One region of the Mesorhizobium sp. M0894 genome, then DNA from elsewhere that is predicted to be linked to it. Evidence: riboswitches for the same ligand, from Rfam matches in the RefSeq annotation. Region 1 holds a riboswitch; each other region holds the start of a gene.
What was found. Region 1 has a riboswitch for cobalamin ahead of metE (5-methyltetrahydropteroyltriglutamate--homocysteine S-methyltransferase). Riboswitches for the same ligand answer to the same signal wherever they lie in the genome.

Region 1 (9,593 bases):
TGGAAGCAACCGGTTCGATTTTCATGAACAAGTACGCCGAGAGGTACCCCGCTGCGCGCTACTACGCGGGAAACGAGATCGTCGATGAGCTTGAGAACCTCGCCATTGAGCGCTTGAACACGTTATTCGGCAGCGAACACGCCAACGTCCAGCCTTATTCCGGCTCGCCGGCCAATCAGGCTGTCTACCGCGCGCTTTTGAGCCCCGGTGACAAGATCATGGGCTTGCCCCTTCCGGAAGGGGGCCATCTGACTCATGGTTGGGCCATCAACTTTTCCGGAACTGACTATCAACGCGTCCCCTATGGACTAGATGAAAAGACACAGCAGATTGACTATGACCGCTTGCGCGAGACAGCCAAGCGAGAACGGCCGCGGCTCATTTGGGTCGGCGGAACTGCTTACCCGCGTGTCTTTGACTACGCGGCAATGGCAGAAATCGCCCTGGAAGCGAACTCCTATCTCGTAGCCGACATTGCGCACATCAGCGGCCTGATTGCCGCGGGAGCGCACCCGAATCCCGTGCGCCATTGCGACGTGGTCAGCAGCACCTCCCACAAATCGATCCGCGGTCCCCGCGGTGGTTTCATTTTGTCCAGGAACGAAGATCGCTATCAGGCCCTGTATCATACAAAGAGCAAATACAATCTCGCCAGACGAATAGACCGGGCGGTCTTTCCTCACCTGCAAGGCGGGCCCCACATGAATGCCATCGCTGCTGCCTTGCACGAAGCCGCGAACCCGTCCTTCCGAAGCTACGGCCAACAGACCGTCAAGAATGCCAAGGCTCTTGCACAGGCACTGATCGAGCGAGGTTATGACCTGGTTACCAGGGGGACGGACAATCACATGCTGATCCTTGATCTGCGCGATCGACCACTATCGGGCAAGGCCTATGCCGAGCGGCTAGCAAAGGCAGGCATCATCACAAACTTTAACATGGTGCCTGGCGACCCGCGGGATCCGGCGGTCACAAGCGGAATTCGCCTGGGGGCGCCAGCAGTGACGTCAATGGGCATGCGCGATGTGGAAACCGTGCAAATTGCTCGCTTCATTGACTCCGTCCTCTGGCGAGCCAGACGACGAAGATCTCCATGCCTCCCTGCGAAGAGACGTTGCCGACTCGTGCGCTGCGTTCGAGGTCCCGGGCATCCCCGACAGGTAAGGTGGGCTAAGCAAAATGCCCCATACAACTCCAACACCCGAAGTGAGGCATTTCATGGCTAGGCAGTTCGTGTTCTCTTCCGAATCGGTTGGCGCGGGACACCCGGATAAGTTGGCTGACAACATCTCGGATGCCATCCTCGATGCCATCCTCCGCACCGATCCCAAGGCGCGCGTCGCCTGTGAAGCGTTGGTAAAATCAGGGATAGTCGTTCTGGCTGGCGAGATTACCAGCGGTGCGCGGGTGGATTATAGCCAAGTTGCGCGCGATACAATTCTCGATATTGGATACGACGATGAGGCCGTCGGCTTTGACGGCCGGCGTTGCTCCGTCGTTCATGCACTCACCGAGCAATCGCCCGACATTAGCCAGGGCGTTGACGAGGGACGAGGGCAGGACCTGCAGCAGGGAGCGGGAGATCAGGGCCTCATGTTCGGCTACGCATGCCGCGAAACCGATACCTTAATGCCTTTGCCGATCCAGCTCGCGCATCGCTTGACGAAACGACAGGCAGATGTCCGGAAAGCACGACAGCTTGGCTGGTTGCGTCCTGATATGAAATCCCAAGTCTCAGTGCGCTATGAGGGGTTGCGCCCGGTCGCCCTTGATACCATCGTCGTATCGACCCAACATGACGAGCAAGTCTCGCAAGAGACGGTCCGCGAGGGCGTCATTGAGGAAATCATAAAGCCTGTCCTGCCGACCCACCTGGAGACGGAAGGCATCAGAATTCTGGTCAACCCGACGGGGAGGTTCGTAGTCGGCGGGCCGCGCGGCGACTGCGGTCTCACTGGACGCAAGATCATCGTCGATTCCTATGGTGGGATGGGTCGTCACGGCGGCGGCGCCTTTTCGGGCAAGGACCCGTCCAAGGTTGACCGCTCAGCTGCCTATGCGGCCCGGTATGTCGCAAAGAATATCGTCGCTAGCGGACTTGCGGACGTCTGCGAGGTGCAGCTTGCTTACGCAATCGGCGTGGCCAGTCCGGTTTCTGTCATGGTCAACACGTTTGGAACAGCGAGGGTTGAGGAAAGAAGGATCGAGCGCCTCATTCTTGAGTTGTTCGATCTCAGACCGAAGGGCATTATCAAGATGCTTGATCTCTTACGCCCTATATACCGCAAGACCGCGACCTATGGCCATTTCGGCCGTGAAGAGCCTGATTTCACCTGGGAGAAGACAGACAGGGCCGACGAATTGCGTCGCGAGGCAGGACTCGCCGCCCCGTGAGGGCCGACGCCGAATGGATTGGCATCCGGAAAGCCCATTCCAACTCGCCAGACCCGCCGGCCGGCCGGCGTGGCAAGAAGCCGTCGGGATTTTCGCGGAGACATTGATGCCGGACTATGACGTGCTTTGTATAGGAAATGCCATCGTCGACATCATCGCCCAGTGCGACGAGGCGTTCCTGGAGACCAACGGCATCATCAAGGGCGCGATGAATTTGATCGACACGAGGCGCGCCGAACTGCTCTACAGCCGCATGGGCCCGACCATTGAAGCCTCGGGCGGCAGCGCCGGCAACACGGCGGCGGGCGTCGCCTCCTTCGGCGGCCGCGCCGCTTTCTTCGGCAAGGTCTCCAACGACGCGCTCGGCGAAATCTATGCGCATGACATCCATGCCCAGGGCGTCGCCTTCGACACAAAGCCGCTCAACGGCGAACCGCCGACGGCGCGCTCGATGATCTTCGTCACGCCGGACGGCGAGCGCTCGATGAACACCTATCTCGGCGCTTGCGTCGAACTCGGCCCGGAGGACGTCGAGGCCGACAAGGCGTCGGGCGCCGCGGTCACCTATTTCGAGGGCTATCTGTGGGACCCGCCGCGCGCCAAGGAAGCGATCCGGCAGACGGCGAAACTCGCCCACGCCGCCGGGCGCGAAGTGTCGATGACATTGTCGGACTCGTTCTGCGTCGACCGTTACCGCGACGAGTTCCTCGATCTGATGCGCTCCGGCACCGTCGATATCGTCTTTGCCAACAGCCACGAGATCAAGTCGCTCTACCAGACCGCGTCCTTCGACGAGGCGCTGGCGCAGATCCGCAAGGATTGCAAGATCGCCGCCGTCACCCGCTCGGAAATGGGCTCGGTCATCGTGCGCGGCGACGAGACCGTCACCATCGAGGCGACCAGGATCCGCGAGCTGGTCGACACGACAGGCGCCGGCGACCTCTACGCCGCCGGCTTCCTTTACGGCTACACGCAAGGCCGCGGCCTGAAGCAGTGCGGCGATCTCGGCTCGCTGGCCGCCGGGCTGGTCATCCAGCAGATCGGCCCAAGGCCACGCCAGAATCTGCGCCGAGAGGCGGAGCAGGCGGGATTACTGTAGGTGGCGAGCCAAGAACCAGCTGCCCACCCTCCTTAATCCAGCCCGAGCCTTTTCTTCAGTTCCGCATTCTCCTTGCGGAGACGATCGGCAAGCAGGCTCTTTAGCCGCTTGTTTTCTTCCTCGAGCGCGACGAGATCCTTCAGCCCGTCACTGTCCGCCGCCGGCGCCGCCGCCTTCTTCCAAAGATAATATGTCTGTTCCGAGATGCCGGCTTGCTTCACCGCGCTCTTGAGAGTAGCGCCGCCGCCGATCGAGGTCTCGATCTGCGCCAGCTTCTGGGCACGATCCTTCGCGGAGTAGCTCTTTCGGCCTGTTCGCGCTGACGGCGGTGCTTCAGTGGTCGCGGATATCGGCTTGGCGCCCTCCTTGCGGGCAGGCGCGCTCGCCTCAGCTTCTGGCTTCCTCGACCGCCGCGCTCTCGTCTTCGGTTTTGGCGTTTCCGCTTTGTCTGCCGGTGCGCTAGGAACTACTGCTGACTCGGTTTCCAGGGGATTGGCCATGAAATGCTCCACTCGCGGTTTTTGCAAAGGTTCAGCATCAAGGGCCACTACAGTAGAGTCAACAAGCTGACGATTTAACGGCTCGACTTCCTTTGTTGTCTCGGCCATCGCCGCGGCGATGTCGAAATTGCCCCAGATGGAACGTGCGGATTTTTGATAATTGCGCTTTTGTTTGACTTCCACGGTGAATGGTCGCGTCTGCCGCCTCATAGTTCCTTCCTGAATAGGAGAATGAAGTCGCCGCTCAAATTTTTGGCGCTTCCTGCTTAGCGCGGAGCATTATCGTATAGCCGCTCAACGGGCAAGTGATGCCGGTCTTCGATGGCTGACCCATCTGGGGAGATTTGAGCGGCTTCGCGCGTCCTGCGCATGCCTGTAAGGCCGCCAGTTTTCTGGGTTAGCAGGCGCGCCACTGTGGCAGCTTGGCTTGTACGGCGAGGCCATGGTTGAGTGAGGCGAACCAAATCCAGCCCCGCGGTCGATCCCGAAGCTTCCCACAATGGCGAAGAGAACATCTTCACTCGTTCCTTTTCAGCACAAGACCTTCCGTTCGCTATGGTCGGCTGCACTCGTTTCGAACCTTGGCACCCTGGTGGAAGGTGTGGCGGCGGCCTGGCTGATGACGAGCATCGCCACCTCCCATGGAATGGTGGCGCTCGTCCAGTCATCGACCACCCTCCCCTACATGATCTTCTCGCTCGCGGCGGGAGCGCTCGCGGACAACTTTGACCGTCGCCGGATCATGTTGACTGCGCAACTGCTGATGGTCTGCGTATCCGCCTTCCTGGCGTTCCTGACCTATGCGGGGGAAATGACACCCTGGACCCTTCTGGGTCTCACCTTCCTGATCGGCTGTGGTTGGGCATTGCACGATCCCTCTTGGCAAGCCTCGATGGGGGATATCCTGCCTCGCGAACACCTGCCTAGCGCGGTTGCGCTCAACGGCATGAGCTACAATCTCATGCGCAGCATCGGGCCGGCGATTGGCGGCATAATCGTGGCCACAGCCGGTGCGGCCTTCGCGTTCCTGTTCAACGTCTTTTGCTACTTCGCTCTGATCGCTGCGCTGTTGCGGTGGAAAGCCGTACGGACACGACAAGCGCTGCCGCGGGAGGCTTTCGGCAGTGCGATGGCGGCGGGCTTCCGTTACGTGCTCTTGTCGCCGAACCTTCTCAAGGTCATGTGCCGGAGTTTCATTTTCGGCCTCACCGCCGTTGTCATTTTGGCTCTCCTGCCGTTGGTTGCTCGCGAACAGATCAAAGGGACCGCGGTCACCTACGGCGTGATGCTCGGCTTCTTCGGCCTGGGAGCGATTTGCGGCGCGCTCCTCATCGGGCGGGTCCGAGAAGTTCTCTCCAACGAATGGGTCATTCGCGGTGCGTTCTTTATACTGGCGATCAGCTGCTTCTTTCTGGCATGGAGTGAGCACGTTTGGCTGAGCTGTCTCCTCCTCATGCCGGCCGGTGCGGCCTGGATTCAATCATTCTCGCTGTTTAACGTCACAGTGCAGCTTTCGGCGCCGCGGTGGGTGGTTGGACGCGCCCTGTCTCTCTATCAGACGGCCACATACGGCGGCATGGCGGCGGGAAGCTGGCTTTGGGGCGAACTGGCGGATGTCCAAGGTGTTTCGGGAGCCTTCCTCGTCGCCAGCGTGGTTCTTGTGATTGGTGGACTGATGGGGATCGTTCTGCGTCAGCCGGATTTCGAAACGCTCAATCTGGATCCGACCAACAAGTTCAGCGAACCGACGCTGCAACTTGACCTGCGGCCACGAAGCGGTCCGATCATGGTGATGGTCGATTATCGTATCGATCAGAGAGATGTCCCAGAATTTCTCAGTGTGATGACATCGTGGCGAAAAGCCCGGCTGCGAGATGGCGCCAGACAATGGGCGTTGCTGCGTGACCTGGAAAAGCCCGAACTATGGACCGAGTGCTATCATGTGCCAACCTGGGTCGAGTATGTTCGCCACAACAACAGGCAGACCCAGGATGACGCCGAAATCGTTGCGCGCCTGGAAGCGCTGCACCGTGGCGATTGTCCGCCCAAGACGCATCACAAGATCGAACGCCAAACCGTGCGCGTGCACGACGATTTGCCGCTCAGGCCTCATTTGGACAGGACTTGAGCTGGCCCGGTGGTTTGAGCCGGGTTACCTTGAGCCGGTGGGCTGCGAACAAGCAGTTCGAGACATTGGCCTCGATCACTTCGCAACACGCCGCTGCGCCTGGCCTCGGTGTGCTCCCCCCGAAATCGTTGTGTCATATCACCGAGGGCATCACGGCCAACAGCTTCCACATGGGCAACAGCCTCGCCATTGAGCCGAATATGGTCGCGAGCAGATCACCAACGAAGCGGTCGGAACCTCGGAGCCGAAGTTCGACGCCGAGGTGGTTCGCATGATGCGCTAAGCAGCACCACGGCGCTTGCCGGTGTGTTTGCTGCCGGCAGCCGACGAACTCCTATCCTCCTGGACAAGGGCGCCGTGCGTCATTGCTTTGATTTACCGGCCGCTCAAGGCTTCCACAGTTTTCGCTTTCGAGGCGACCTTTGGAACATGCCAACGGAAATTTAACATAACGACATAAACATTTCTTTATGCGGCGTTGACAAAGAAGCGAACTGCTGTAATTGTCTCCCGCGTCGTGGTTCTCCGTACGGCGCTGCCGCAGCGGAGCTAAGAGGGAAGCCGGTGCGATGCCGGCGCTGCCCCCGCAACTGTTAGCGGCGAGCCAACCCCACTCATGTCACTGAGGCGAATAGCCTTGGGAAGACGGGTAGAGGCTATGACCCCGCGAGCCAGGAGACCTGCCACGGCGAATTACGTCCACGGGCGGGGTGTCTCGGTGGCCGCTGCAGCCTGGCGTTCGTGCCGGCCTGCTAGCGCCTTCCTTGTCACCGACGCCCCAACCATCGGGGTCTGGCATGACTGTCTCTCAGCAAATTCCTGTAGCAACGCTCGGCGTGCCCCGCTTCGGTCGTCGGCGAGAACTGAAATTCGCGCTTGAAAGCTACTGGTCCGGAAAATCGTCCGCTGCCGACCTTCTCACGACCGCGAAGGCGCTCCGTGCCGCTAGCTGGGAGGAGCAGCACGATCGCGGCGTGTCGAAAATCCCGTCGAACGACTTCTCGCTCTACGACCATGTGCTCGACACCGCAGCCATGGTCGGCGCCGTTCCATCCCGTTACGGCTGGAATAGCGGCGAGGTTCCACTTCACATCTACTTCGCAATGGCGCGGGGCAACCAGGGTCAGACGGAGGATTGTCGACACGCTGGTCACCAGCAGGCGGCTCATCGGTCTGATGTAACCGCGATGGAAATGACCAAGTGGTTTGACACCAACTATCACTACATTGTGCCGGAACTCAACGATGATCAGACGTTCGCCCTCTCGTCGACGAAACCGGTCGATTACTTCATCGAGGCTAAAGCTCTCGGCGTTCACACACGCCCAGTCATCCTTGGACCGATCACCTTCCTCAAGCTGGCGAAATCGCCTGCCGAAGGATTCGATCCCATCGCGCTCCTGCCGCGGCTGCTGCCCGTCTACGAGCAACTCCTGCAGAGGCTGAAGCTGTCTGGAGCCGACTGGGTGCAGATCGATGAGCCAGCGCTTGTCCTCGATCTGAACCCGAACGAACGAGCTGCGTTCGAATTCGCCTATGGCCAGCTGTCGAAAGCCGCGCCCGAGCTGAAGATCATGCTGGCTACCTATTTCGGGCCGCTGGGAGACAATCTCGAAACCGCGGTTTCTCTGCCCCTGGCCGGGCTGCATATTGATCTCGTGCGCGCTCCCGAGCAGCTGGAAACGGTGGGTCGGCTCGCACCGAAGGATCTGGTGCTCTCGCTTGGCTTGATCGATGGCCGCAACGTCTGGCGTGCGAACCTGCCCGCCATTCTCGACCGCATCAAACCGATCGTCGCCGGCTGGCCCTTGGACCGCGTCGAGATCGCGCCTTCTTGCTCGATGCTGCATGTGCCGATCGACCTCCGCATGGAGACGGAACTCGACGCGGACATCAGGTCGTGGCTCGCCTTCGCGGCCCAGAAGACCGACGAGTTGGTGTTGCTTGCCCGGGCCCTGTCCCAAGGCAGGGATGCGGTGGCAGGCGCGTTGAAAGCGTCTGCCGAGGCTGCCGCCACTCGCGTGACATCCACGAAGATCCATGACCCGCTAGTTGAGGGGCGGATCGCCAGCATTGACGACAGCATGAAGCGACGAGAGAGCGCTTTTGCCGAGCGCTCCAGAGTCCAGGCCGGCACGCTCGGGCTGCCGCCGTTCCCGACGACGACCATCGGGTCCTTCCCGCAGACGCCGCAGGTACGCAGGGCGCGGGCCGCTCATGCGAAGGGCCAGCTGAGCTATGTCGACTACGAGACCTTCCTGAAGAAGGAGATCGAGGCTGCAATTCGCTGGCAGGAAGAGATCGGGCTGGACGTGCTGGTGCACGGTGAGTTCGAACGAAACGACATGGTACAGCATTTCGGCGAGCAGCTGTCCGGCTTCGCCTTCACCCAGCATGCCTGGGTGCAGAGCTATGGGTCGCGTTACGTGCGCCCCCCCATCATCTTCGGCGACGTATCGAGGCCCAATCCGATGACGCTGCGCTGGTGGCAGTTCGCCCAGTCGCTTACGGAAAACCCTGTGAAGGGAATGCTCACAGGCCCAGTGACCATTCTCAACTGGTCTTTTGTTCGCGACGACGTACCCCGCTCCGAAGCATGCCGCCAGATCGCGCTCGCCATCCGCGACGAAGTGACGGATCTCGAATGGTCCGGCGCAAGGATGATCCAGATCGATGAGGCCGCGTTTCGCGAAGGATTGCCACTGCGCCAGTCTGATTGGAACGACTATCTCGACTGGGCTGTCGAATGCTTCCGGATCGCTTCAACGGGTGTAAAGGACGCGACTCAAATCCATACCCACATGTGCTATTCGGAGTTCAACGAGATCATCGACGCGATCGCTGAAATGGATGCGGATGTCATTTCGATTGAGACGTCGCGCTCGAAAATAGAACTGCTGGACGCCTTCACGAGCTCCAAATATCCGAACGAAATCGGGCCCGGAGTCTACGACATTCACTCACCACGTGTCCCGGAAGTCGGGGAGATTTCGGATCTCGTCATGCTTGCCCGCGAGCGACTGTCGGATTCCCAACTGTGGGTAAACCCGGACTGTGGCCTCAAAACACGCAAATGGGAGGAGGTCCGCCCTGCCCTCATGAACATGGTCGATGCAGCACGTGCGCTCCGGGAGAAAGTGTAGGCCGGAGGGTTTCCTGGTTGCTCACCATCGTGGTGAGTCACCGGCTGCCGCATGTCGGCCGTGAATGTGCCAAAACGCGATCACATCCGAGAATGTGCACTTTCCTTCGGCACGTGTACTAGTCGCGCAGGAGTAAAGGGTACCGTTTTCTCCCTGTGACGTGTCGAGTTCGAAGGGGATGTGATTGGCGTCGAGACGCTCCGGCCATGGGTTATCAGCATGCCAAGTGCACTGTTCTCGATCAGTTCGTAGAGGACTTCTCGGCTCGGTTCATCGAAATGCGCGGGTACATACATGACAGGTTCCTTCACTGGCCGCCGGGTTCGCTA
Region 2 (9,593 bases), on a different contig from region 1:
GCGGCGAGCGCAAAGGCATGCTCCTGGTTCATCGGCGCGCAATAGTCGAGCCGGTCGAGATAGGGCACGGCCTGCAGATAAGTCTTGTGCTCGATCAGCTTTTCCGTGCCGCGATGCAAAAGCCCGATATGCGGATCGACGCGATCGACGACTTCTCCGTCAAGCTCCAGCACAAGGCGCAAAACGCCATGCGCAGCAGGGTGTTGCGGGCCGAAATTGATATTGAAGTTGCGAACGGAGGTTTCAGCCATTTACTGCTTTGCCTTCTCATCTCCCGGAAGCACGTAATCCGTACCTTCCCACGGAGACAGAAAATCGAAATTGCGGAATTCCTGCTTGAGCTCGACCGGCTCGTAGATGACGCGCTTGGCTTCGTCGTCGTAGCGCACCTCGACGAAGCCGGTCAGCGGAAAGTCCTTGCGCAGCGGATGGCCCTCGAAGCCGTAGTCGGTCAGGATCCGGCGCAGATCGGGATGGCCCGAAAACAGCACGCCATAGAGGTCGTAGGTCTCGCGCTCGAACCAGTCCGCGCCGGGATATATGCCGGTGATCGACGGCACCAGCGTCTCTTCGTCGGCCTGGACCTTGATGCGGATGCGGATATTCTGCCTCGGCGACAGCAGGTGATAGACCACGTCGAAGCGCTTTGCCCGCGACGGATAATCTGCGCCGCAAACGTCGATGATCGAAATGAACTGGCATTTCGGGTCGTCGCGCAGGAAGGTCACCACCTCGATCAGGTCGCGCGGCTCGACCGAGATAGTGAGTTCGCCATAGGCGAGCACCGCTTCGCCGATCCGGCCGGTCAGCTTCTCGCCAAGATAGGTCGAGAGGTCATTCAACGCCTGGGTCATGCCGCTCACCGTTCGATCGTGCCGGTGCGGCGGATCTTCTTCTGCAGCAGAAGGATGCCGTAGAGCAGCGCTTCAGCGCTCGGTGGGCAGCCGGGCACGTAGATGTCGACCGGCACGATGCGGTCGCAGCCGCGCACCACCGAATAGGAATAATGATAATAGCCGCCGCCATTGGCACAGGAGCCCATCGAGATGACGTAGCGCGGCTCCGGCATCTGGTCGTAGACCTTGCGCAGCGCCGGCGCCATCTTGTTGGTCAGCGTGCCGGCGACGATCATGATGTCGGACTGGCGCGGAGACGCGCGCGGCGCGACACCGAAACGCTCGCTGTCGTAGCGTGGCATCGAGGTGTGGATCATCTCGACGGCGCAGCAGGCGAGGCCAAAGGTCATGAACATCAACGAGCCGCTGCGCGCCCAGGTGATCAGCGCCTCGGTCGAAGTGACGAGAAAACCCTTGTCGGCGAGTTCGTTGTTGATCTCCAGGAAGAACGGATCATCCTCCCCCACCGGTCTGCCGGTGTTGGGGTCGATGAGGCCCTTGGGCTTCGGCGCGACGAGCGTGCCGGAACTGTCGTTCAATCCCATTCCAGCGCTCCTTTTTTCCATTCATAGGCAAAGCCGATGGTCAGCACCGCCAAAAACACCATCATCGACCAGAAACCGAGCATGCCGATCTGACTGAACGACACTGCCCAAGGAAACAGGAAGGCCACCTCCAGATCGAAGATGATGAACAGGATCGACACCAGGTAGAAGCGGATGTCGAACTTCATGCGGGCGTCGTCGAACGAGTTGAAGCCGCACTCATAGGCGGAAAGCTTTTCCGGATCGGGGTTGCGGTAAGCCACCAGGAACGGTGCGGCGAGCAGCGCCAGGCCGACGACCAGCGCCACGCCGATGAACAGGACGATGGGCAGGTACGAACCTAAAAGTGCGTTCATGCTGCAGTTTTCCGTTGGCGGCCAATCCACTCTGATTACAGCACCGGACCCACTTGCGGAAGCGTGACAGATTAACCACTGAACCGTTTTAAGGGGGCTCTATGCTGCAACGCGGCGAGGGTTAGCGCAGCGCTTTCGGCGAAGCAAGTCAAACCTTGTTCAAATCGCGGTGCTGGACGGCATATCCGGGAAAACTGGTCCGATCCGCTCCTGTTTGATTTCCTTCACTTTTCACTCCACTTTTCTCTCCTGACATAGATGCCGCCAAAACCTTGCTAGCATGGGGCGGAATCGCAGGTCATTTTCTCTGTCTAACATCGTCCGGATACCGCCTTCATGAAAGAAAAAATCTCGCTTGCCCTGGCCCGTCGCATTGCGCTTGCGGCACAGGGATTCAATGACCCGCGCCCCAGCGGCACGCCTGACCGCCGGCATCTGGCCCGGGTGCTTGCACGTACCGGCCTGCTGCAGATCGATTCCGTCAGCGCCGTGGTTCGCGCCCATTATATGCCGCTCTATTCGCGGCTTGGCCCCTACAAGCTGGCGCTGCTCGACGACGCCGCGGTGACACGCAAGCGCATGGTCTTCGAATATTGGGCGCATGAAGCCTCGTTCTTGCCCGTCGAGACCTATCCGCTGATGCGCTGGCGCATGCGGCGGGCCGAGCGCGGCGAGGAAATGTACAGCGGACTGGCAAAATGGGGCCGCGAGCACGCCGCCTACATTGAGGACATCTATCGCGAGGTCGCTGAACGAGGCCCGATCGCGGCGTCGGCTTTCGAAGGCCAGAAGGGCTCGGGCGGCTGGTGGGGCTGGAGCCATGCCAAGCATGCCTTCGAATGGCTGTTCTGGGCGGGCCGCATCACCACGGCGCACCGGCGTGGTTTCGAGCGGTTCTACGATCTGCCGGAGCGCGTGCTGCCGCCAACGGTACTCGCTTTGCCAGTTCCGTCCCCCGCGGACGCCCACCGCGAACTGCTGCGCATCTCCGCCCGCGCCCATGGCGTCGCCACGGCGGGCGATCTGCGCGACTATTTCCGCCTCTCGCCCGCCGACATCAAGGGCCGCATCGAGGAACTGGTCGAGGCTGGCGACCTGTTGCCGGTGAGCGTCGAAGGCTGGAGCAAAACAGCCTATCTCCACAAGGACGCCCGTTTGCCGCGCAGGATCGAGGCGCGCGCCTTGCTTGCGCCGTTCGATCCCGTCGTCTTCGAGCGGTCGCGCACCGAGCGGTTGTTCGACTTCCACTACCGCATCGAGATCTACACGCCGGCCGAAAAGCGCCAGTATGGCTATTATGTGCTGCCGTTCCTGCTCGGCGACAGCATCGTCGGGCGCGTCGACCTCAGGGCCGACCGCCCGGCCGGCGTATTGCGCGTCCATGCCGCCTATTCGGAGCCCGGCGCCCCGCCGCAAACTGCCGCCGCCCTTTTCGAGGAATTGAAGCAGATGCAGGGTTGGCTCGGGCTCGAGCGCATCGAGGTGACGGCTGCCGGCGACCTCGGCCAGCCGCTCGCAGATATCGCCGCGTCATAGACGTGCGTTGACACGACTGCCTTCACAAGCCTAAATCCGTTCCAGACGGTCCCCTGCCCGCAACGGCAAGGGCCAAGAGGGAATGCGGTGCGAAATCTCGATTTCAAATCCGCGGCTGTCCCCGCAACTGTAAGCGACGAGCCAAGGCCGAAAACCACTGGGATATTCCCGGGAAGGCGGCACCCAGGCGATGACCCGCGAGCCAGGAGACCTGCCGTCTAGGACATAAGAATCCGATCGCCTGGCGGGTTTTCCGGGCAAGGAGCCTGATTTGGAACGCGACAGCAGTTTTCCGGCTGAGACAGCGGATTTATTGTCCGGCCATGGTGATTCCCCGGCCGGCGTTACCGTCATCGTCTGCTCGTCCTGCCGTGACGAGACCGGTTCGGACGCTTATCCCCGCGCCGGCGAACTGCTCGCCGAGCACACGCGCCGCGCCGCTTCCAGCGAAAACATTAAAATCCGCACCGTCGAATGCCTCGGCAATTGCAAGCGCCGGCTCAGCGCCGCGATGCTGCGCGACGGCTGCTGGAGCTATGTCTTCGGCGACCTGACCACGACCAGCGGCACCGATCTGGTGACGGGGGCAAAGCTGTTCGCTACTTCGACGGACGGCCTCATTCCGTGGCGCGGCCGTCCCGATTGCCTGAAGCGCGGCTTGGTTGCCCGCATCCCTCCCCTCGACCTTTTGAAGGACTTGATATGACTTCCCCAGATTCGGCCGCCAACGTTTCGCGCGTCCCCTGCACCGTCGTCACCGGCTTTCTCGGCGCCGGCAAGACGACGCTGATCCGCCATTTGCTCGAAAACGCCAAAGGCAAGCGCCTGGCCATCATCGTCAACGAGTTCGGCGATATCGGCATCGACGGCGAGATCCTGAAGGGCTGCGGCATCGACACTTGCCCCGAGGAAAACATCGTCGAGCTGGCCAATGGCTGCATCTGCTGCACTGTCGCCGACGACTTTGTCCCCGCGCTCGACCAGATCCTGTCGCTGACGCCGAAGGTCGACCACATCCTGATCGAGACGTCCGGGCTGGCCCTGCCCAAGCCGCTGGTCCAGGCCTTCCAGTGGCCGTCGGTGAAAAGCCGCGTCACGGTCGATGGCGTCATCGCCGTCGTCGACGGGCCGGCGCTGGCTGATGGCCGCGTTGCCAACGACATGGACGCCCTGCAGGCGCAGCGCGCGCAGGACGAGACGCTCGACCATGACGATCCTGTCGAGGAGGTGTTCGAAGACCAGCTCGCTTGTGCCGACCTGATCATCCTGTCGAAGAGCGACCTGCTGGACGCAGCCGGCGCGGCGCGCGCCAATGCCGTCATCGGCAAGCATGTTGCGCGGGCGGTGAAGATCGTGCCGACCTCGCAAGGCAAGGTCGATCCGTCGGTGCTGCTCGGCCTTGGTCTCGCCGTCGAGGACGACATCGAGAACCGCAAGACCCATCACGACGACGAGCTCGACCACGAACATGACGACTTTGACTCGTTCGTCATCGACATTGCGTCGGTGTCCGATCCGGACGAGCTGGCACAACGCGTCGCCACGGCGGCGGAGGAAGAAAACGTATTGCGCGTCAAGGGTTTCGTCGACGTCGGCGGCAAGCCGATGCGGCTCTTGCTGCAGGCCGTCGGTCCGCGCGTCAACCACTATTACGACCGCGCCTGGACCGCTGAAGACGATCGCCGCTCGCGCCTCGTCGTCATCGGCCTGAAAGGGCTGAACCGCCCGGCGATCGAGCGTATCCTCGCCGGCTGATCCCAGGTACGAGCCGCGATGCACATCCTCACCACCACATCCGCCTCGCTCGACGATCTCGCCGAGCCTGTCGATCTCAGGCAAACGCCTGCGGATGTCGTGGCGCTGTCCTTCACCGACAGCGACCTCGCCGGGCTGGCGGCGGCGTGGAAGGCAGATGCGGACCGCCTGCCGTCGATGCGGCTCGCCGCCTTGCGCGACCTGCGCCACCCGATGTCCGTCGACCTCTGGATCGACAGCGTCGCCCGCCACGCCAAGGTCGTCCTGGTCCGCATCCTCGGCGGTTACGACTGGTGGCGCTACGGCTGCGACCAGCTTGCCGTTGTCGCGCGAAATCGCGGTATTAAGCTGGCGCTCCTACCGGGCGAGAGCCACGACGAGGATTTGCGGCTGATCGAAGGCTCGACGCTGCCGCGCCAGGAACTTGATGGTCTGCTCGACTATTTCCGCGAAGGTGGCCCGGCGAATATGACGGCGCTGGTGCAGAGGTTGGCAAGTCTCGCCGGATCGGGTGCGGCGGTCGCTGAACCTGTCAGCGTGCCAAAGGCGGGATTTTACGAGCCGGGACGCGGCGTTATAGAAAGAATGGACTTATCAAGCGTCGGCATTCCGTCGCGCCCCCCTCTGTCCTGCCGGACATCTCCCCCACAAGGGGGGAGATCGGCTGTCACTGACCGTCTCGCGACTTCTGCAACATCGAACATTGACGAAGGCGACGATGACCAGGCGATCTCCCCCCTTGTGGGGGAGATGTCCGGCAGGACAGAGGGGGGCGCGACGGAACGCAGCCTAAATCTACCGTCCGCCGAACCCGCCCCCATCATCCCCATCCTGTTCTACCGCTCGATGCTGCTCGCCGCCGATGTCGCGCCCATCGATGCGCTTGTCGAGGCGCTCGGGCAGCGTGGCATAGCGCCGGTCCCCATCTTCGTCTCCAGCCTCAAGGACGCGGCATCGCTCGCCGTTGTCGAAACCGCGTTTGCCGCGCTGAACCCTGCCGCCATCATCACCGCCACAGCTTTCGCCTCGGGCGCCGAACCCGGCGTCGAGACGCTGTTCGACCGCGCCGGAGTGCCGGTGTTCCAGGTCGTCGTCGCGACCACCCGCCGCGACATCTGGCAGAACAACCAGCGCGGCCTGGCGCCCGCCGACCTTGCCATGCATGTCGTCCTGCCCGAGCTCGACGGCCGCATCCTGGCCGGCGCCATTTCCTTCAAGAGCGAAAGCGAGATCGATCCGGCATTGGCCTTCCGCGCCTTCGCCAACCGGCCAGAGCCTGACCGCGTGGCGCAGGTCGCGAACCGTATCGAGGCCTTCGTGCGTCTGCAGCGGACGCCGCGTGCGGAGCGCAAGCTCGCCATCCTGATCCCCGACTATCCGAGCGCGCCCGGCCGCACCGGCTATGCCGTCGGTCTCGACGTGCCGTCCAGCGTGCTGGCGATGCTGCACGACCTGAGCGAACAGGGCTACGCCGTTGAAGGGATTCCGCAAACGCCGCGTCAGTTGCTGGAGGTGCTGGAGCCAGCCGACCAGGGACTGGCTTTGCAGGATTATCTGACCTTCTCGAAGGAATTGCCGCCGGCGGCCATCGCTGCGGTGGAGGCCGCATGGGGGAATACGGATGATGAGACAGGTTCGCGCGAGGCACCCCCCTCTGTGCTGCCGGACATCTCCCCTTCAAGGGGGGAGATTGCGCTGTTGTCTCTGCTTTCGCCAACTACCAAGGGCGTTAAGGGAGAGCCGGCAGCCGAACTGCCAATCTTCCCCCTTGAAGGGGAGATGTCCGGCAGGGCAGAGGGGGGTGTCCAAGCGCCCACCACCGCAAAATTCCCCTTCCGCGCCGCCACCTTCGGCAATATCACCGTAGCCCTCGCCCCTGATCGCGGGCGCTCAGCCGACCGCCGCGCCGACTATCACGACCCGACACTGCCGCCGCGCCATGCACTGATCGCCTTTGGCTTGTGGCTGCGTAAGTCGCTCGGCATCCATGCAATTATCCATGTCGGCGCCCACGGCACGCTGGAGTGGCTGCCCGGCAAGACCGTGGCGCTCAGCGAAAACTGCTTTCCCGAAATCGTCACCGGCCCCCTGCCCGTCATTTATCCTTTCATCGTCTCCAACCCCGGCGAGGCAGCACAAGCCAAGCGACGCATTGCCGCCGTCACGCTTGGCCATCTGCCGCCGCCGCTGACCGGCGCCGGGCTGGACGAAGAGCAGCATAAACTCGAGCGACTGGTTGACGAATATGCCCAGGCCGACGGGCTCGACCGCCGCCGCCGCGACCGCCTGGCGAAGCTGATCGTCGAGACTGCGGAAAAGACCGGCCTCGCCTCAGAGGCCGGCGTCGCCAGGACCGACGCAGCCGACGAAGCCTTGCGCCGCATCGACGCCTGGCTCTGCGATCTCAAGGATTTCGCCATCAAGGACGGCCTGCATATCTACGGTCGCTCGCCTGAGGGCGAAACCGATCCTTTGCGCGAGCAGAGTGCGGCAGCCGAGAAAGTAGCACTCATCGCGGCCCTCGACGGCCGCCATGTCGCCGCCGGTCCGGCCGGTGCACCGGCGCGTGGCCGGCGCGATGTGCTGCCCACCGGCCGCAATTTGTTTACCGCCGACCCACGCACCATGCCGACGCCGACCGCCTATGATCTGGGCAAGGTGGCAGCGGAAGAAGTCGTCCGCAGCTACATGCAATCGCATGGCGACTGGCCGCGCTCGCTGGTCATCGACCTCTGGGGCTCGGCCTCGCTGCGCACCGGCGGTGAGGAGATCGCGCAAGGCCTGGCGCTGATGGGCTGCCGGCCGCAATGGGATTCCGCCACCGGCCGCATCACCGGCATCGAGGTGCTGCCGCCGGCAACGCTCGGCCGCCCGCGCGTCGACGTCACCTGGCGCATATCCGGCCTGTTCCGCGACATGTTCCCAACCCAGATCGCGCTGATCGATGCCGCCGCCAACGCCGTCGCGACCCGCGACGAGGACGATTCGGAAAACCCGCTGGCGGCGAGAACCCGTGCAGACGGCAAGATCAGCCCGCGCATATTCGGCACCTCGCCCGGCACTTACGGCGCCGGCATCGAGGACTTGCTATCAAGCGGCGACTGGGCCGCGCGCGAAGAGATCGGCCGCGCCTATCTCGCCGCCACCTCGCATGCCTATGGCGGCGCCGAGGGCGAAGGCATTTCGGCGCCCGGCGCTTTTGAGGGCCGCATCGCTGAGGCCGACCTTCTGGTTCATACCGGCGACGATCCCGGCCGCGACATCCTCGAAGGCTCGGCCGACGTCGCCTTTATCGGCGGCTTTTCGGCAGCGCTTGCCGCGCTCGGCAAAAACGCTGACGTGATCGTGCTCGACACCACGGATCCGCAAAAGCCCAAGCCACGCTCGGTTGGGGACGCCGTATCCCGCGTCGTACGGGCACGCGCCGTCAATCCGCGCTTCATTGCCGGCCAGATGCGCCACGGGCCGCGCGGCGCCTCGGAATTCGCCGAGACGGTCGACCGGCTTGTCGGCTTTGCCGAGACCACTCATGCCATATCTGGCGCGCTGATCGAGGCCGTGCACGACGCCTATCTCGGCGACCCCGTTGTCCGCGCCTTCATCCTGCGCGAGAACCCGTCGGCGGCGAAGGTCATGGCCGAACGTTTCATGTCGGCACGACGGCGCGGTCTGTGGCATCCGCTGCGCAATTCGATCGATGACGATCTCGCCGCACTGATTGCCGAAGCCCAGGCGCTTGGGGTGGCGGCATGAACGCTTTCTCCCGACGCAGCGCCTGCCCTGCTTTGTCGGCACCGATGCAAACCGGCGACGGGCTGCTGGTGCGGCTCAATCCGGTCGCTGGAGGACTGTTGCCGAAGTCGTTGATCGGACTCTGCGAATCCGCCCTGCGCCACGGCAACGGCATTATGGAAGTGACCGCCCGCGGCAGCTTGCAGATACGCGGCCTGACGCCCGAAAGCGCCCGGCTGCTGGCGATGGAGGTCGATGCGCTGGGTGTTGCCGTTCGCACCGGCGTGCCGGTCGAGACTGGTCCGCTGGCCGGGCTCGACCCGCAGGAAATCGCCGATCCGCGCCCGCTAGCGGAGCGGATTCGGGCGGCAATCGAGGACGCCGGCGTCACGCAGCGTCTTGGCCCGAAGGTCTCGGTGATTGTCGACGGTGGCGGACAGCTGACCTTGGATGCAGTGACGGCCGATGCCAGGCTGGCTGCGGTGCGGACCGATGCGGGGACGCAATGGCAGGTGGCTATCGCCGGCGGCGGTCAGACTGCGACGCTACTCGTCATGGCCGAGGAAGATGCGGCCTGCGACATCGCCGTTGCGATCCTAAGGATGGTTGCCGAAAAGGGGCGCGATGCCCATGCGCGGGATTTGACAGAAAGACAGCTGAGATCTCTGGCAAATTGGCGATCCTTCGCGCCCCCCTCTGTCCTGCCGGACATCTCCCCCACTTGGGGGGAGATTGCGCCCTCATCTCAGCTTTCGCCAATCGATAAGCATGCT
Region 3 (9,593 bases), on a different contig from region 1:
GTCTTTGGCAGCCATTTTTAGCTCCTGGCAGGGGCTTGGATTGAGCCCGAAGATTTAAATGAGGGTGAGGCCGATATTCAGCCGATGATGCCCATAATGTCGGCTTCCTTCATGATCAGAAGGTCTTCGCCATTGAGCTTGACTTCGGTGCCCGACCACTTGCCGAACAGGATACGGTCGCCGGCCTTGACGTCCAGCGGGACGAGCTTGCCGGCTTCGTCACGGGCGCCGGAACCGACGGCGATGATCTCGCCTTCCTGCGGCTTTTCCTTCGCCGTGTCGGGAATGATGATCCCGCCCGCGGTCTTGGATTCGGATTCGACCCGACGAACGACCACGCGGTCATGAAGCGGGCGGAACTTCGACTTTGCCATTTTTTATTCCTCGATGAGAATGGTGAGAACAGTTCCTCCGTCCGGCGGCGCCGGACATGGTTAGCACTCATCTTGGGGGAGTGCTAACGTGGCGCTGAAATAGTCTGGCAACTCGCGTGAGTCAAGGCGCCCGGTGAGCATCATCAGGACAATTGCTTCAAACGGATGCTTCAAACAGATACTTGACCAAGTCAACTAAATCGCTGATCTTGCCCGGAGGAGGATGCCATGACCATTCATCATCACCCAGGCAAGGAGCGGATCGACGCGGTGCGGGCCTTCAACCGCTTTTATACCCGCCAGATCGGGCTGCTCGACGAAGGGCTGCTGAAAAGCACCTTCTCGCTGACCGAGGCGCGGGTGCTCTATGAGCTGGCGCATCGCGATGGCCTGACCGCCACCGATCTTGGGCGCGATCTCGGCCTCGATGCCGGTTATCTCAGCCGGCTGCTGAAGAAGTTCGAGGAGCGTGATCTGGTCGAGCGTGCCACGATCGAGGCGGATGCGCGGCGCTCGTCGATCGCGCTGACCAAGGCCGGGCGGCAGGCCTTCGCACCGCTGAACCAGGGCTCGCACGACCAGGTCGCGGCTTTGCTCGACCGGCTTTCGGATGCCGAACAGGACAGGCTGGTCAAAGCCATGCAGACGGTGCAGCGTTTGCTGGGCGGAAGCGCCGAGCCCAAAATTCCCTATATGCTGCGGCCTCTGCAAGTCGGCGACATCGGCTGGATTATTCATCGCCAGGGCCTGCTCTACGCGCAGGAATATGGCTGGGACGAAACCTATGAAGCGCTGGTCGCCGAAATCCTCGGTGCCTTCGTCAAATCCTTCGATCCGAAATGGGAACGCAGCTGGATCGCCGAGCGGGAAGGCGAGGTCGTCGGCTCCGTCTTCGTCGTGCGCCAGTCGGACGCGGTGGCGAAATTGCGCCTGCTCTACGTCGAGCCCTCGGCGCGAGGTCTCGGCATCGGCAAGCGGCTGGTCGAGGAATGTATCGGCTTTTGCCGCCCCACGGGTTACAGGACACTGACGCTGTGGACCAACGACGTGCTCGCCGCCGCCCGCCACATCTATGAGGCTGCGGGCTTTAAATTGACCAACGAGGAGCGCCACCATTCCTTCGGCCAGGATCTGGTCGGCCAGAACTGGAATTTGGAGTTGTAGCAGCGCTTCCGGCGCTTCGGCGTCGGCCTGCCGTACCTCACCCTTTGACCGGTATCCAGATTTCCAGCCCGCCATTGCCGCTGTGCGGATCAAATTCGGGGCCGTAACGCTCGAATTCCGGCGCATCGGCGATCTCGTGCCCAGAGGCTGGCAGCCATTTGTTCCAGATCGTGTTGACCGTGCGGCGGATGGTCGAGATATGGTCACGATGGGCGAACACGGCGTATTTCTGCGCCGGCACGCGCACACGCCAAAACTCCCTCGGCAGGTCCGAAAAATCGGACACTTCGACGCCAGCGATGTAGTCGAAATTGCCGGCGTCGTCGCCGTTGACGCAGACGCCATAGGCGACGTCGCCGATCTCGCCAGGAATGTTGCCAATATAGGGGCCGAACCGCTGCCACTGCATCGGGATGCCGGCGCTGGTTTCGCAGCTGTAGCGCTCGCCGAGACCGGCGATGAGAAACGGCCGGCTGGTCTCAAAACGCGGCGGTTCGAGAGTGGCGAGAAAGGACTGGTCCATCAGGATCGGCTCCACAAGATCGAGGTTGTCGAGCGAGCCTTGTGCGCGCACCAGTTCCGGCGTGGTGCCGAACTGGTCGCGGAAGGCGCGGGTGAAGGCCTCATGCGAGGCATAGCCGGCGTCGAGCGCGACCGAGAGGATGTCGGGTGCGCCGGCGCCAAGCTTGCGCGCCGCTTCGGTCAGTCGGCGAGAACGGACGTAGCTCATCACCGAACGGCCGGTAGCCGCGCCGAAAGCCCGCGTCACATGAAAGCGCGACACCCCGCTGATCTTGGCGACATCGTCCAGCGAGACTGCTTCGGGCAGATGGCTTTCGACGAACCACAGCGCCTTCTCGGTCGGATTCATTTGGCACCTCGCATTGGCCCAGTCTCCGCATTGGCCCAGTCTTTACATTGGCCATGTCTTATATTGGCAAGATTATGGTGCCGCTTCCTGGCGGAGGCAGTTTGATCGAAATTGCGCACTGCGCAAATCGAGAGCGACGGTCGTCGGCAAGTCGCAAATCGCGCGAAAAGGCTTGACAGGAAGCGGGCAAACGTCCTTTTAAATGTAACGTTATTACATCACGAGGTCTATATGGCTCCTTCTGACAAGACTTATTGCGCTGTGATTGGCGGAAAACTAGGGTGGCTGACTGATGGTCCCCGAGTCGAAAGGCAAGGGGTGAAAAGGGAACACGGTGAGATCTTCGGATCGAGGCCGCGGCTGCCCCCGCAACTGTAAGCGGTTAGCAAAAATCCGAAGTGCCACTGGCCGGCAAGGCTGGGAAGGCAGGATGGCGCAAAGACCCGCGAGCCAGGAGACCTGCCATCAGCATGAGTTGACCGGACGGGGTGTGCCGGGAGGAGACGTGGACATCGGTCTTGTCGGCCGGTCCGTCCAGCTTCCTTCCGTCGCCATTGAGAAAGTGACGGTAAGTTGGACGCCTCCCAGCCTCTTCTTGAAGCGTGTGAACTGAGCGCGACGACGAATGGCCGGTGCCTGGTCAGCGCGGTGAGCCTTTCGATAGCGCCGGGCGACCGCCTCGCCATCATCGGCCCCAATGGCGCCGGCAAGACGACGCTGCTGCGCATGCTATGCGGTACGCTGCGGCCAAGCGCGGGAGATGTGAGATTTTCCGGACGCCGGCTGGAGAGGTTTTCGGCCGCCGAGCGGGCACTGCACATGGCGGTCGTTGGCCAGACCGACCAGCCTGATCCGCGGCTTGCCGTGATCGACTACGTCGAGCTTGGGCGCGTCCCGCATGCCGGCTTGCGACGGAGGAGCGAGCAACGCGACATCGTCATTGAAGCACTTCGCAGAACCGGCCTGCTGCCGCTGCTCGGCCGCACGATCGGCTCGCTATCCGGTGGCGAGCGGCAACGCGCCCAGTTGGCGCGCCATCGCCCAGGAGCCCAAAATCCTGTTCCTCGATGAACCGACCAATCATCTCGATCCGCGCGCCCGCAGCGACCTTCTCGAACTCGTATCGCAGTTTGGCATGACCGTCGTGGCGGTGCTTCATGATCTGTCGCTTGTCACGCCATTTGCCACCAGGGTCGCGGTGATGAACGAGGCCCGCCTGCAGGCACTTGCCAGTCCGCGCGAGGCGCTGACCAAGAAGTTGATCCGCGAGATTTTCGGCGTTGACGTGCTTTGGCTGCGCCATCCCACCGAAGACCGCGAACTCACGGTCTTCGACGTTCCGAACCGCGCCTCTTCACATCCCGATTTGACCAAGGAGCAACATCCGTGAAACGCATCGTACTGTCTTTTGCCTCCCTCCTACTTGCCCAGACCGCCTTCGCTTTCCCGGTAACCGTTGATAGCTGCGGCACGCCGCTGACGTTCGACGCCGCGCCGAAGCGCGCCGTCATCCAAGATCTGAACATGGCGGAGATGGCCTTCGCGCTGGGGCTGCAACCATCGATCGTCGGCCTGACCGGCATCACCGGATGGTATAAGGTCGGTCCGGAATTCAAGGCCGAGCAGGGCGCGATCCCGGAACTCGCGCCGAAATACCCGACCCTCGAAAACCTCGTCGCCGTCGAGCCCGATTTCTTCTTCGCCGGCTGGTATTACGGTATGAAGCCTGGCGGCGAGGTGACGCCCGATACGCTGGCCCCGCACGGTATCAAGACGCTGGTGCTGACGGAAAGTTGCGTCCATCTCGACCAGAACCGCCCCGCCGCCTCGATGGACCTGCTCTATGGTGATGTCGAAAAGCTGGGCAAGATTTTTGGCAAGGAGGCGGAGGCGGGAAAGCTTGTTTCGAACTGGAAGGCGCAGCTCGCCGATATCACGGCAAAGATCGGCGACCGCACGGGAACGCGTGTGTTTCTTTACGACTCCGGCGAAGACAAACCCTTCACATCAGGCAAGTTCGCGATCCCCAGCGCCATGATCGCCGCAGCGGGCGGCGACAACATCATGGCCGACATGCCGACGAGCTGGGGCAATACGGATTGGGAGACGGTGGCGGCCCGCAATCCGCAATTTCTTATCCTGCTCGACTACCAGGACGGCGGCTACAGAAAACTGCTCGATTTCCTGAAAGCTCATCCGGCGATGAAGGAGACTGAGGCGGTCAAAAATGAGCACTTCATTGCGCTGCGCTATGCCGAACTGACGCCTGGGCCTGCCAACATCGAGGGGATCGGCAAGATCGCCAGGGCGATGCACCCGGAAGCTTTCTGAGCTTGCGCCAGAGAGCGTTCGAATTGGCGATGACAGCAGGAGCAGCAGCGATTGCCGCTCTTGCTCTGCTGTCGATTGCCTATGGATCGACGGTCATCGCGTTGAGCGACGTGATTGCTGCGCTCGGACATGCCGCCGGGCTGGACGGAGACATCGTGTCCGGTCCGGCCGGCAAGATCCCGATTGCCAAGATCGTCCTCGATCTTAGGCTACCGCGCACGATTATGGCCATCTGTGTCGGCGCCGGGCTGGGCGTCATCGGCGCGCTGCTGCAGACGGTAACGCGCAACGACCTCGCAGATCCGTTCTTGTTCGGCCTGTCGTCCGGAGCCGCGGCCGGCGCGGTTTCCGTCATCACCATTTTTGGCGACCATTTCGGTATCTGGACGTTGCCGGTCGCGGCCTTCACGGGCGGCGTATTGGCCGCCGGCATCGTGCTTTTGCTGGTTTCGCGGGTGAGGGGGCAAGGCCCCGAACGGCTGATCCTCGCCGGGCTTGCCGTCTCGTTCATGTTCACCGCCTTGACTAACTATCTCGTCTTTGCCGGAGACCAGCGCGCCGCTCACTCGGTGTTGTTCTGGACGATGGGCGGGCTCGGGCTGGCCCGTTGGGACAATATCGAGCTGGCTGCTCTGGGCGCAGGCACCATCCTTGTTTATGGACTTTGGAACCACCGCCGGCTCGACGCTTTCCTGGCCGGCGAGAATGCCGCTGAAAGCCTCGGCGTGCCGGTTGCGCGGATGCGCAGGATGACATTTCTCGTCGCCGCTTTCTCGACGGCGATCCTTGTCTCGGTCGCAGGCGTCATAGGTTTCGTTGGCTTGATGATCCCACATCTGTCCAGGACCCTGGCCGGCCCGCTTCATCTGCGCCTGATTGCAAGCTGCGCCCTCTTCGGAGCGGTGCTGTTGCTGGCAAGCGACCTTCTCGCGCGCACGCTGTTGCCGCCGCAGGAACTGCCGATCGGCATCATCACCAGTTCGGTCGGCGCTTTCTTCGTGGTCACGATGCTCATTCGCAATCGCTCATGATGTGACTGCCATGCACATTTGCCACCCTCTGGCATAATCCGGCTCCTTGAATTATGAGCACGCTTATTATATATGTCGCTCATGGTTTCCGACGGCATCGACAGATTGGGCTTTTTGATCCACGACGTGCAGCGCCTGATGCGCAAGCGCTTCGAGGCGCGCGCCAGCGGTTTTGGCCTTTCTTCGGCGCAATGGCGGCTTCTGGTCCGCGTCGCCAAGGAGGCGGGTGTCGCGCAGGCGCGGCTTGCCGAGCTTCTCGAAATCGAGCCGATCAGCGTCTCGCGTCTTGTCGATCGCATGGAGGAGGGCGGCTGGATCGAGCGCCGTCCCGACGCAACCGACAGACGAGTGCGCATGATTTTCCCGACCGCCAAGGCGAACGCAGCCTACGCCCACGTCAAGAGCCTTGCCGGCGAGGTGTATGAGGAATCGCTCGTTGGCGTTTCGCCGGAAGATCGCCGCGTCCTGGTCAAGGCGCTGGAGACAATGGTGCAGAATCTTGCGGATGGTGAGACGCCGCCCTCGGAAAAAGTGAAGAATACGGAAGGCGCAGCAGCATGAACGCGGTAGCCAAAGTAGATAAGAATGCGGCCAAGCTGGAGATGGAAGCTCCCGCGAAGCCGGCGGCAGCTCCGGTAACGGTCGCTCCGCAGGTAGCTCCGGCGCCAGTGGCGCCGAAGAAGAAGCGTCGTGCCGGCCGCCTCCTTTTGATGTTTGTGCTGCCCGCTGCGTTGATCGCCGGCGGCAGCTATGTCTGGGTGACCGGCGGCCGCTATCAGGAGACCGAGAACGCCAATCTGCAGCAGGCCAAGGTGTCGATAGCCGCCGATACGGCGGGCCGCATCGTTCAGGTCGATATTTTCGACAACCAGTCTGTCAAGCAGGGCGACGTGTTGTTCGCCATTGATCCCGAGCCCTACCGGATCGCATTGGCCCAGGCCGATGCGGCGGTGGCCGGCGCGCGGCTCAATGTCGAGCAGCTGCGTGCGGCCTACAGCCAGGCGCTGGCGCAAGAGAAGTCCGACGAAAGCCAGGTCCAGTACGCGCAGTCGCAGTATGACCGCGCCGCCGACCTTGCCCGCAAGGGCATCAACGCCAAGTCGTCGCTGGACGAGGCCAAGAACGACCTCGACAAGGCCAAGCAGCAGCTGGCCGTGGCCCAGCAAGGGATCGTCAGCGCCAAGGCGGCACTTGGCGGCAATCCCGACATCGAGACCGACAAGCATCCGACAGTGATGGCGGCGCTCGCTGCACGCAACAAGGCGGCCTACGATCTGGTCCAGACAACAGTCAAAGCGCCTGCCGACGGCATCATCAGCCAGGCCGCTTCGTTCAAGGTCGGCCAGTATGTCGGCTCGGGCACGCCGCTGTTTTCGCTGGTCGAGACCGGCGATACCTGGGTCGACGCCAATTTCAAGGAAACGCAGCTCACCAACATGAATCCGGGCCAAAAGGCCGAAATCGTGGTCGACACCTATCCGGGCAAGACGTTCGAAGCCACCGTCAAGGCGATCGGCGCCGGCACCGGGGCCGAGTTCTCGCTGCTGCCCGCGCAGAACGCGACCGGCAACTGGGTCAAGGTCACGCAGCGCATTCCGGTCCGCCTGGAATTGACCGATGCCGACGCCAAGACGGCGCTGCGCACCGGCATGAGCGCGACGGTCACGGTGGACACCGGCGTTTCCCGCGGGCTGCCGAGCATTTTCCACAGCGCGACGGCAGGCGAGGCCAAGTAAAGAGGCCGAACAGCGGCCGCATAGCAAACAGCGAGATGGATGCAGGATTGGTCCGAGGGAGACGCAGGAAAAGTTGAATGCGTAGACGCGCTGCGCTGTAGCCTGCCTGAGCAGACAACGCGCGCAGGATCTTCGGTCCTCAGGTTTCCGGGCGGCAGGCGCCCGCTTTGTCGAGACGCTCAGTCGATGTAACCCCCACATCGATGCTCGCGTCCCACCGCGATGAGGGTCTCTCTACAGCGGGGCCTCGCCGTCCGGAAACCTAATGTACACGTTTTTGTTACCTGCTGGAAGTTTTACGTCATGAGCAGCCCAGAACCCTTTCGCGAAGTGCCGCACCGCGGCCTGATCACAGTTGCGCTCATGCTGGCGACGATCATGCAGGCGCTCGACACGACGATCGCCAACGTTGCGCTGCCGACCATGACCGGCGATCTCGGCGCCTCCCCCGACAACATCAACTGGGTGCTGACCTCCTACATCGTTGCCGCCGCGATCATGACGCCGGTGACCGGCTGGCTTGCCGACCGCTTCGGTCGCAAGGAACTGTTCCTGACGGCGGTGGTCGGCTTTACCGTCTTCTCCATGCTGTGCGGCATCGCCTGGAGCCTGGAGACCATCGTTCTCTTCCGGCTGATGCAAGGCGTCTTCGGTGCGGCCATCGTGCCGCTGTCGCAGACCTTCCTGCTCGACATCAACCCTAGGGAACGCCACGGCCAGGCCATGGCCATCTGGGGCGCCGGCATCATGCTGGGACCGATCCTTGGCCCGACGCTGGGTGGCTGGCTGACCGAGAATTTCAACTGGCGCTGGGTGTTCTTCATCAACCTGCCGGTCGGCATCATCGCCTTCCTCGGCATGGCCGCATATCTCCCCAGCGTTGCCCGGCGGGTGCGCAGCTTCGATTTCTTCGGCTTCGCCATGCTCTCGCTCGGTGTCGGCGCGTTGCAACTGATGCTAGATCGCGGCGGCGAGGTCGACTGGTTTTCCTCGATCGAGATATGGATCGAGCTTGGTCTTTCCATCACCGGCTTCTGGGTATTCACCATTCACACGTTGACGGCGGAGCACCCCTTTATCGACCCGAAGATCTTCCTCGATCGCAATTTCGTCACCGGGCTGGCGTTCATCTTTGTCATGGGCGTGCTCATTTTGGCGAGCATGTCGCTGCTGCCGCCAATGCTGTCGACCATCTTCGGCTATCCGACCCTCACCATCGGCATCGTCCTGGGGCCACGCGGTGTCGGCACGATGATCGCGATGCTGTTCGTCGGGCGGATCATGCACAGGATCGATGCCAGGATCCTCGTCGTCATCGGCTTCCTGCTGACCGCGCAATCGCTCTACACGATGTCCAGCTTCTCGCCGCAGATGGACAACTGGCTTATCCTCAGCTCCGGCGTCATCCAGGGCCTTGGAATGGGAATGGTGTTCGTGCCGCTGTCCACCGTGGCCTTCGCCACGCTCGACGCACGCTTCCGTACCGATGCCACGGCGTTGTTCAGCCTGGTGCGCAATCTTGGCTCATCGATCGGCGTATCGGTGGTGACGGTTCTGCTGGTGCGTAACACGCAGATCAACCACGCCGAGCTCTCGGCCTATGTCAACCCGTTCAATCCCAACCTCTGGGCGGCGTCGCCGGCAGCAGCGGGCGGCGATCCGATGGCGCTGTCGCTGATGGATCGCATGGTCAATATCCAGGCGATGATGATCTCCTACGTCAATGACTTCAAGCTGCTGATGATGATGACACTGCTTGCCGTCCCGTTTGTTTTCCTGCTGCGCAAGCCAAAGGCTGCGCCGCCCGCCGGTGGAGCGCCTACCGCGCATATGGACTAAGTCTCACGGCTCCGGCAACCGCGACCGGCTCACGGCTTCCGTTGCCTGTGCCGGTCGGGTCGGCATTGAGCCGGTTCACCTGCCATTAGTATATCCCGACCAATATGCACTCGCTTTTGGGTTGAAGGCGAGCCTCCTTTGCTTGCCTCAAGCATCAGCGGGAGGAACTGTGTTTGGCCACGAAATCATCCAGGCAAACCGCCGAAGTGCCCGAATCCGCCAATTTGACGACGCTGGCACAACTGGC

Region 2: it holds a riboswitch for cobalamin, as region 1 does, so the genes downstream of both, NKH91_RS10480 (DUF1636 family protein) here and metE (5-methyltetrahydropteroyltriglutamate--homocysteine S-methyltransferase) in region 1, are expected to answer to the same signal.
Region 3: it holds a riboswitch for cobalamin, as region 1 does, so the genes downstream of both, NKH91_RS30465 (ATP-binding cassette domain-containing protein) here and metE (5-methyltetrahydropteroyltriglutamate--homocysteine S-methyltransferase) in region 1, are expected to answer to the same signal.

What each region holds. Positions count from the first base shown of each region.
Region 1 is NZ_JAMYOG010000021.1:11,483-21,075, forward strand. Features, by position in the region: partial or broken gene glyA (serine hydroxymethyltransferase) at 1-1,164, shown strand, start outside; gene metK (methionine adenosyltransferase) at 1,219-2,394, shown strand; gene NKH91_RS27795 (adenosine kinase) at 2,501-3,493, shown strand; gene NKH91_RS27800 (transposase) at 3,526-4,203, opposite strand; gene NKH91_RS27805 (MFS transporter) at 4,493-6,121, shown strand; cobalamin riboswitch at 6,623-6,823, shown strand; gene metE (5-methyltetrahydropteroyltriglutamate--homocysteine S-methyltransferase) at 6,919-9,264, shown strand; gene NKH91_RS27815 (FMN-binding negative transcriptional regulator) at 9,345-9,560, opposite strand.
Region 2 is NZ_JAMYOG010000004.1:265,688-275,280, reverse strand. Features, by position in the region: gene NKH91_RS10505 (NADH-quinone oxidoreductase subunit D) at 1-251, opposite strand, end outside; gene NKH91_RS10500 (NADH-quinone oxidoreductase subunit C) at 252-854, opposite strand; gene NKH91_RS10495 (NuoB/complex I 20 kDa subunit family protein) at 860-1,441, opposite strand; gene NKH91_RS10490 (NADH-quinone oxidoreductase subunit A) at 1,432-1,797, opposite strand; gene NKH91_RS10485 (winged helix-turn-helix domain-containing protein) at 2,134-3,333, shown strand; cobalamin riboswitch at 3,363-3,566, shown strand; gene NKH91_RS10480 (DUF1636 family protein) at 3,605-4,039, shown strand; gene cobW (cobalamin biosynthesis protein CobW) at 4,036-5,088, shown strand; gene NKH91_RS10470 (cobaltochelatase subunit CobN) at 5,107-8,841, shown strand; gene cobG (precorrin-3B synthase) at 8,838-9,593, shown strand, end outside.
Region 3 is NZ_JAMYOG010000029.1:34,299-43,891, reverse strand. Features, by position in the region: gene groES (co-chaperone GroES) at 78-374, opposite strand; gene NKH91_RS30475 (bifunctional helix-turn-helix transcriptional regulator/GNAT family N-acetyltransferase) at 603-1,538, shown strand; gene NKH91_RS30470 (GyrI-like domain-containing protein) at 1,576-2,409, opposite strand; cobalamin riboswitch at 2,686-2,890, shown strand; gene NKH91_RS30465 (ATP-binding cassette domain-containing protein) at 3,058-3,480, shown strand; gene NKH91_RS30460 (ATP-binding cassette domain-containing protein) at 3,413-3,799, shown strand; gene NKH91_RS30455 (ABC transporter substrate-binding protein) at 3,796-4,740, shown strand; gene NKH91_RS30450 (FecCD family ABC transporter permease) at 4,770-5,771, shown strand; gene NKH91_RS30445 (MarR family winged helix-turn-helix transcriptional regulator) at 5,853-6,332, shown strand; gene NKH91_RS30440 (HlyD family secretion protein) at 6,329-7,507, shown strand; gene NKH91_RS30435 (DHA2 family efflux MFS transporter permease subunit) at 7,811-9,346, shown strand; gene NKH91_RS30430 (EAL domain-containing protein) at 9,520-9,593, shown strand, end outside.